2 regions of the Pseudomonas sp. PGPR40 genome follow, and region 1 is predicted to be linked to the other one. Evidence: riboswitches for the same ligand, from Rfam matches in the RefSeq annotation. Region 1 holds a riboswitch; the other holds the start of a gene.
What was found. A riboswitch is a leader RNA that binds a small molecule or an ion and turns the genes downstream of it on or off. The one in region 1 is predicted to bind cobalamin.

Region 1 (3,405 bases):
GTGCGTGGCAGGGTTTGTGGCTCGGCCCACGTGTAATCGCGACCCAGCCAGCGATTGGCCAGACAGCGGAAAAAATCCAGGGCATTGCTCATGCCGCCCTGGCGTAAAAACTGCCAGAGCCGGTTGCGGTCTTGCGCGGTTACGGTGCTCAGGTCACTGAGTTCCGGGTCCGGACGATCGTCCCCCGGTACCAGAATCAGCCGTACGCCGCGCCCGGACAATTCCACCAGACGCTCGATGCCGTAACGCCAATAGGCGATGCCGCCGTGCAGCGAGATCAGAATCACTTTGGCGTGGCGCAGCACTTCGTCGACGTAGAGATCGACCGACGCATGATTCTGCACCTGCATCGGGTTGGCCAGGCGCAGGCTCGGGTAATCGTCGGGCAACTGCTGCGCCGCTTCGGCGAGCAACGCCAGGCTGGAATCGCCGCTGCACAGGATCACCAGTTCGGCGGGGGTTTGTCCAAGGTCGGCAATGTTGTCATCCGACACGAAACCGCCGGGCTGGGTCCTGAGCAGGTGCATGGATTAAACGCTGAGCGCAGCGCGCAATTGCGCTTCGAGCGTAGTGGCATCCAGATCCTGACCGATCAATACCAGACGGGTAGTGCGCGCCTCTTCAGCGCCCCACTGACGGTCGAAGTGCTTGTCGAAGCGCGTGCCCACGCCCTGGATCAGCAGACGCATCGGCTTGTTCGGCACCGCTGCAAAACCTTTCACCCGAAGAATGCCGTGCTGAACTACCAATTGAGTCAGCGCATCCATCAGCAGGCTTTCGTCGGCTTGCGGCAGCTCGATAGAGATGGAATCGAACGCGTCATGGTCATGGTCGTCTTCACCTTCATGGTGATGATCGTGATGGCTGTGGCGGCTGTCGATGTGTTCTTCCGAACCGGCACCGAGGCCGATCAGCACGTCCAGTGGCAGACGACCGCTGCTGGCTTCGATGACTTTCACCGCTGGCGGCAGTTCTTCGGCGACTTCCAGGCGCACACGGGCCAGGTCTTCAGGGCTGATCAGGTCGGCCTTGTTGAGGATCACCAGGTCGGCGCTGGCCAGTTGGTCGGCGAACAGTTCGTGCAGCGGTGATTCATGGTCCAGGTTCGGGTCGAGTTTGCGCATGGCGTCGACCTGATCCGGGAACGCAGCGAAGGTGCCAGCGGCGACGGCCGGGCTGTCGACCACGGTGATCACCGCGTCGACGGTGCAGGCGCTGCGGATTTCTGGCCATTGGAAGGCTTGAACCAAAGGCTTTGGCAGGGCCAGGCCCGAAGTTTCGATGAGAATGTGGTCAAGGTCGCCACGACGCGCGACCAGTTCGCGCATCACCGGGAAGAATTCTTCCTGAACGGTGCAGCACAGGCAGCCGTTGGCCAGTTCGTAGACGCGACCGTTGGCTTCTTCTTCGGTGCAACCGATCGAGCACTGCTTGAGGATTTCACCGTCGATGCCCAGCTCGCCGAACTCGTTGACGATCACCGCGATACGGCGGCCCTGGGCGTTGTCGAGCATGTGGCGCAGCAAGGTGGTTTTGCCCGAGCCGAGGAAGCCGGTAACGATGGTGACGGGGAGTTTGGCCAGTGTTTTCATCGGATGCCCTTTGGCAAGGTGGCGGGCATACGGGACGACAATCGCTGCGGCAGGTGCGCGCGCGCAAGAGTTTCGCCACCGGATCACCCCGCCCGGTTGAAAGTGAGAATCTGTGTCGAGGCAGGTCTCCTGGCTGACGGTGTGCCAATCGTTCGACTGGCGTTTGCTGCGCCTTCCCGCGAACCTGATGGATCAGGGCTTGCAGTGGCGTGGCAGCGAACATCACCGTTCACAGTTGCGGGGGCAGCCGCGGCATCGACCGCGTTCCCTTCTTAGCTTCGGCAAACACCGAAGAACCTCGAAAGCGCAAGGCTACGCATCGTGTCGGGGCGGGTCAATGTCTTGTGGCACCCCGACCGGCCCCTTCGCGGGCAAGCCTCGCTCCTACAGAACGTGGTCGCCCACAATTTATCTTGATCGTTCCCACGCTCTGCGTGGGAATGCAGCCCGGGACGCTCTGCGTCCCATTCAGAGCCGAACGCGGAGCGTCCGTTGAGGCATTCCCACGCAGAGCGTGGGAACGATCAATGGAAACGCCTCGGTATCGAGTTGAGAACCCCTGCCAATTGACGCCCAACCCCCGCCCATGCTCTCCTACACGCCTTGTTACGGGTGCCCTTCACAGGGTGAAACGGGAAACCGGTGAATCATGTGCTTTACTCTAAAGCCATGTCATTCCGGTGCTGCCCCCGCAACGGTAAGCGAGTGAAGCGTCAGATCCACTGTGCCCGCATAGGGCATGGGAAGGTGATGCTTGCAGGTGTCGGCGCAAGCCCTGCCCCTCGCGAGCCCGGAGACCGGCCCGCAACACAAAGTGACTTTTACGTTCACTGAATAACAAATCCGCGGTGGGCGGGCGCTGTTCGAAATCTCTGCGTGCCCGGCGTGCGGAGGTTTTCATGCGCTCTATTCACCCGCTGACAGACCAGAGGGAAGCGCCATGTCGATCATCAGCAGTACCGCCAATAGCACCGCCAGCACCACTTCAACCTTGAGCCAACGCCTGACCGCCGCTTTTTGTGCGTCGATCCTTGGCGCTAGCCTTGTGTATTTCGCCGGTTTTTCGCACATCGAAGCGGTACACAATGCCGCGCACGATACCCGTCACAGTTCCGCCTTTCCGTGCCATTGAGACCTGCTGACATGATCAAGCGTATTGCGCAAACCGCAGGTTTCACCGGGCTGCTGGCCGCCCTGCTATTGACCCTGCTGCAAAGCTTCTGGGTGGCGCCGCTGATCTTGCAGGCCGAGACTTACGAAAAATCCGAACCGGCCGCTGTTGAAATCCACGAGCACGCCGCGGGCGCTGTCACCGCTCATACCCATGATGCCGAAGCCTGGGAGCCGGAAGATGGCTGGCAGCGCGTGCTGTCGACCACCGGCGGCAATCTGGTGGTAGCGGTCGGTTTCGCCCTGATGCTGGCAGGTCTCTACACCTTGCGCGCTCCACGCCGTACCTCCCAAGGTCTGCTCTGGGGTCTGGCCGGTTATGCGACGTTCGTGCTGGCGCCAACCCTCGGCCTGCCACCTGAGCTGCCGGGCACTGCCGCGGCGGATCTGGCGCAACGGCAGGTCTGGTGGATTGGCACTGCCGCATCCACCGCTGTCGGCATCGCGCTGATCGTGTTCAGCAGCCACTGGCTGATGAAGATCCTCGGCGTGGCGATTCTGGCCGTGCCTCATGTGATCGGTGCGCCGCAACCGGAAGTCCATTCGATGCTCGCTCCGCAAGCCCTGGAAACACAATTCAAAATCGCTTCGCAGCTGACCAACATGGCGTTCTGGCTGGCCCTGGGCCTGATCAGCGCCTGGT
Region 2 (3,405 bases), on a different contig from region 1:
ATAAACAGCTTCGCGTTCGGCCTGGCTGAATGCGTTGTCTGTCATGGCCTCTTCGCGAGCAAGCCCGCTCCCACATTTGAAATGCGTTCCCCTGTGGGAGCGGGCTTGCTCGCGAAGGCGGCCTCAGGGTCAGGCACAAACAGCGTGGCAATCGCCGATGGATTGGACGGAAAATAAAAATGCACATAAGAAGCCGTCATCCGTCCCTCGCGATAAACCGCCTCCGCCCCTCGCCCACCATTCGGGCTCAAGCCACGAGCAATCGGCTCAAGTTCAGTGCTGGTCAACGAGTGGTGATAGGTGTGCCCACGCAACAAACCTTCCGGCAATTCGACCGCCTGCAAGGCCAACGCGGCAAGACGCTTCTGCATCACCGCATCACCGGCCAGCAAGCCGACCAGTTCAGCGCGAGTGCCCTCGACATCGGTCAAGGAATCCAGCAGATACAGCATGCCGCCACATTCGGCGAGTAACGGTTTACCCGCCGCGTGGTGAGCGCGGATCGCCGTCAGCATCGACGTGTTTTGTGACAACGCCACATGGTGCAATTCGGGGTAACCGCCCGGCAGATAAAGGCTGTCTGCTTCTGGCAATTCGGTGTCGCGGATCGGCGAGAAGAAAGACAATTCGGCGCCCATGGCCCGCAACAGATCCAGGCTTGCGCCATAGGTAAACGCGAAAGCTTCATCCCGGGCCACGGCAATCCGCACACCGGCCAGCAACGGTTCGGCTGCGATCATTTCAGGCGCGGCGAATTCCACGGCCGGCGGTAGCGCGACGTCGCAACTGCTGGCCAGTGACTCGGCCGCGGCATCGAGGCGCAGGTCGAGATCATTCAATTCACTGGCCTGAACCAGACCGAGATGCCGACTTGGCAATTCGATGCCGGTTTCCCGGGACAATGCGCCGTACCAGCGCAAGCCTTCAGTCAGGCTGCCTTCGAGCAACTGCGCATGACGCACAGTGCCGACCCGGTTGGCCAGCACACCGGCAAACGGTAAATCCGCCTGATAGCGCGCAAGGCCCAGGGCCAGCGCGCCAAACGTCTGCGCCATGGCGGTGCCGTCGATCACGCCGAGCACCGGCACACCGAAGTGCCGCGCCAGATCGGCGCTGGATGGCGTACCGTCAAACAACCCCATGACACCTTCGATGAGGATCAGATCGGCTTCGCCAGCGGCCTCCCACAATAGACGCCGACTTTCTTGCTCGCCGACCATCCACATGTCGAGTTGATAGACCGGTGCACCGCTGGCGCGCTCGAGAATCATCGGGTCGAGAAAATCCGGGCCGCATTTGAACACGCGAACTTTGCGCCCCCGATTGCGATGCAAACGAGCGAGCGCGGCGGTAACGGTGGTCTTGCCCTGACCGGAGGCCGGCGCGGCGATCAGTACCGCCGGGCATTGACGATGGCTATTCATAAAGTGCAGTTCACAACTCGACGCCTTTTTGCGCTTTGATTCCGGCCTGGAAGGCGTGCTTGATCATGCCCATTTCAGTGACGGTGTCGGCCAGCTCGATCATCTCTTGTTTGGCGCCACGACCGGTGACCACCACATGCTGCATCGGCGGACGCGCCTGCAAGTCGCTGAGCACCTGATCGAGATCGAGGTAGCCGTGCTTGAGGGCGATGTTCAATTCATCGAGCACCACGAGGCCAATGGCCGGATCGCGCAGCAATTCGCGGGACACCGCCCAGGCAGCTTCGGCGGCGGCGATGTCGCGCTGGCGGTCCTGGGTTTCCCAGGTAAAGCCCTCGCCCATCACATGAAAACGCACCTGCTCCGGGAAGCGCCGGAAGAACAGCTCCTCGCCGGTGCTGGTGCGCCCCTTGATGAACTGCACCACGCCGCATTGCATGCCGTGACCCATTGATCGTGCGAGCATACCGAACGCCGAACTGCTCTTGCCTTTGCCATTGCCGCTCAGCACCAGCAGCAGGCCGCATTCATTCGGCGAGTTGGCGATGCGTTCATCGATCACGGCTTTTTTGCGCAGCATGCGTGCCAGATGGCGTTCGTCACGATCAGGGGTATCAGTCATGGGGGAGCTCTCCGTTGAGGCTGGATAACGGCGGGCAGGCACAAGAATAGACGGCAAAAAGCCTGGCATCGCCCACCGTGATGCCGCTGAATGGATCAGGCCGGTCTCCGGGCTCATGAGCGGCTTACGCCTGACTGCGCGCCTTCCCATGTCAGTTCGACACAGTGGCTCAAGGCGCAATCTTCACTCATTTACCGTTGCGGGGGCAGCGCCGGGATCGTGATCATTCTTCGGGTGAAGAGATTCACTCACCGGCTTCCCTGTTTCACTCTGTCGGCCACCGCCACAGAGCACCTGAAACAAGCCGCGAAGGTTAGAGGGTTGGGGGTGGAGCGTCAATTAAAGCCGGGGCGCCGCTGAGCGAATAACTGCCATCGATCAATTAACTGACGCCAATCTTGTGCCACACTGCCAGCAGTGATATCAAAGAGCCACAACCTGACAACACAATAACAAGGGTGAGCCACATGCAAGGCATGATCATCAGCAATCCGAAGCTGGAATTCCTGCGACCGGTGCTGGAACGCTGGTTTGACTGTATCGACCGCTACAACACCGTGCGCGGCGATAACGACACACCTTATTGGTACGACGAAAAAGCCAACCTCGGCCTGCTCTCCGCCGCGGCCTGGATGGCGGAAATGGTCACCTTGCAACAAACGCCGACGCGCAAGCAGAACGAAGAAGGTGAACGCAACGCCCGCGCCGATCTGTTTATCGCCAGCAGCGAAGAGCGCGCGTATCTCCAGGCCACCCAGCGCTGGCCGCGGGTCAATAGCCTGAACCTGACCCACGCACTGGCGGACATCACCAGCGACGCGAAGCGGATCAGCTACGCCAGCGACCTGAAACTCGGTTGCCTGTTCGTTGCGCCGCAAAAAGCTCAGCAGAGCGCTACACCCGAAGAACTTCAGGACATGGTCGATGACCTGCAGAAGGAACACTGCTGCGCCGTAGCCTGGTATTTCCCGTATGCCTACCGCAAGTTGCGCAACGAAGCCGGAAACTATCACCCCGGCATCGCCGTGCTATTCAAGGAAGCCCGCGGCTGACCGGTTGAACCATCGAGCGTCTACGCTTCTCTATGATTACGTCAATGCATTCATAGGGAAGATCAGTAATGCGCAAACCCCAGCTCGTTTTCATCATCGCGCTCGCCGGAGGGCTCGCCGCCTGTGGTGAAACCTCCACCTTGCAAGTTTCGGATGGCACAGGTCCCTCGCCCAAGTTGCCAGAGCCGAATAAAACCCTGATCCCGACGGTGAACATCGCCCCGGCGATCGGGTGGCCTGAAGGGGCGAAACCTGTCGCCGCGGCGGGGACTCAGGTGACGGCGTTTGCCGAAGGCCTCGATCATCC

Region 2: it holds a riboswitch for cobalamin, as region 1 does, so the genes downstream of both, cobO (cob(I)yrinic acid a,c-diamide adenosyltransferase) here and cobW (cobalamin biosynthesis protein CobW) in region 1, are expected to answer to the same signal.

Annotation. Positions count from the first base shown of each region.
Region 1 is NZ_JAKLSP010000011.1:15,567-18,971, forward strand. Features, by position in the region: gene cobN (cobaltochelatase subunit CobN) at 1-527, opposite strand, end outside; gene cobW (cobalamin biosynthesis protein CobW) at 531-1,592, opposite strand; cobalamin riboswitch at 1,695-1,908, opposite strand; cobalamin riboswitch at 2,186-2,412, shown strand; gene MEB48_RS11445 (CbtB domain-containing protein) at 2,533-2,724, shown strand; gene MEB48_RS11450 (CbtA family protein) at 2,736-3,405, shown strand, end outside.
Region 2 is NZ_JAKLSP010000005.1:31,206-34,610, forward strand. Features, by position in the region: gene bluB (5,6-dimethylbenzimidazole synthase) at 1-45, opposite strand, end outside; gene MEB48_RS06170 (cobyrinate a,c-diamide synthase) at 42-1,424, opposite strand; gene cobO (cob(I)yrinic acid a,c-diamide adenosyltransferase) at 1,435-2,046, opposite strand; cobalamin riboswitch at 2,128-2,359, opposite strand; gene MEB48_RS06180 (hypothetical protein) at 2,514-3,098, shown strand; gene MEB48_RS06185 (PQQ-dependent sugar dehydrogenase) at 3,167-3,405, shown strand, end outside.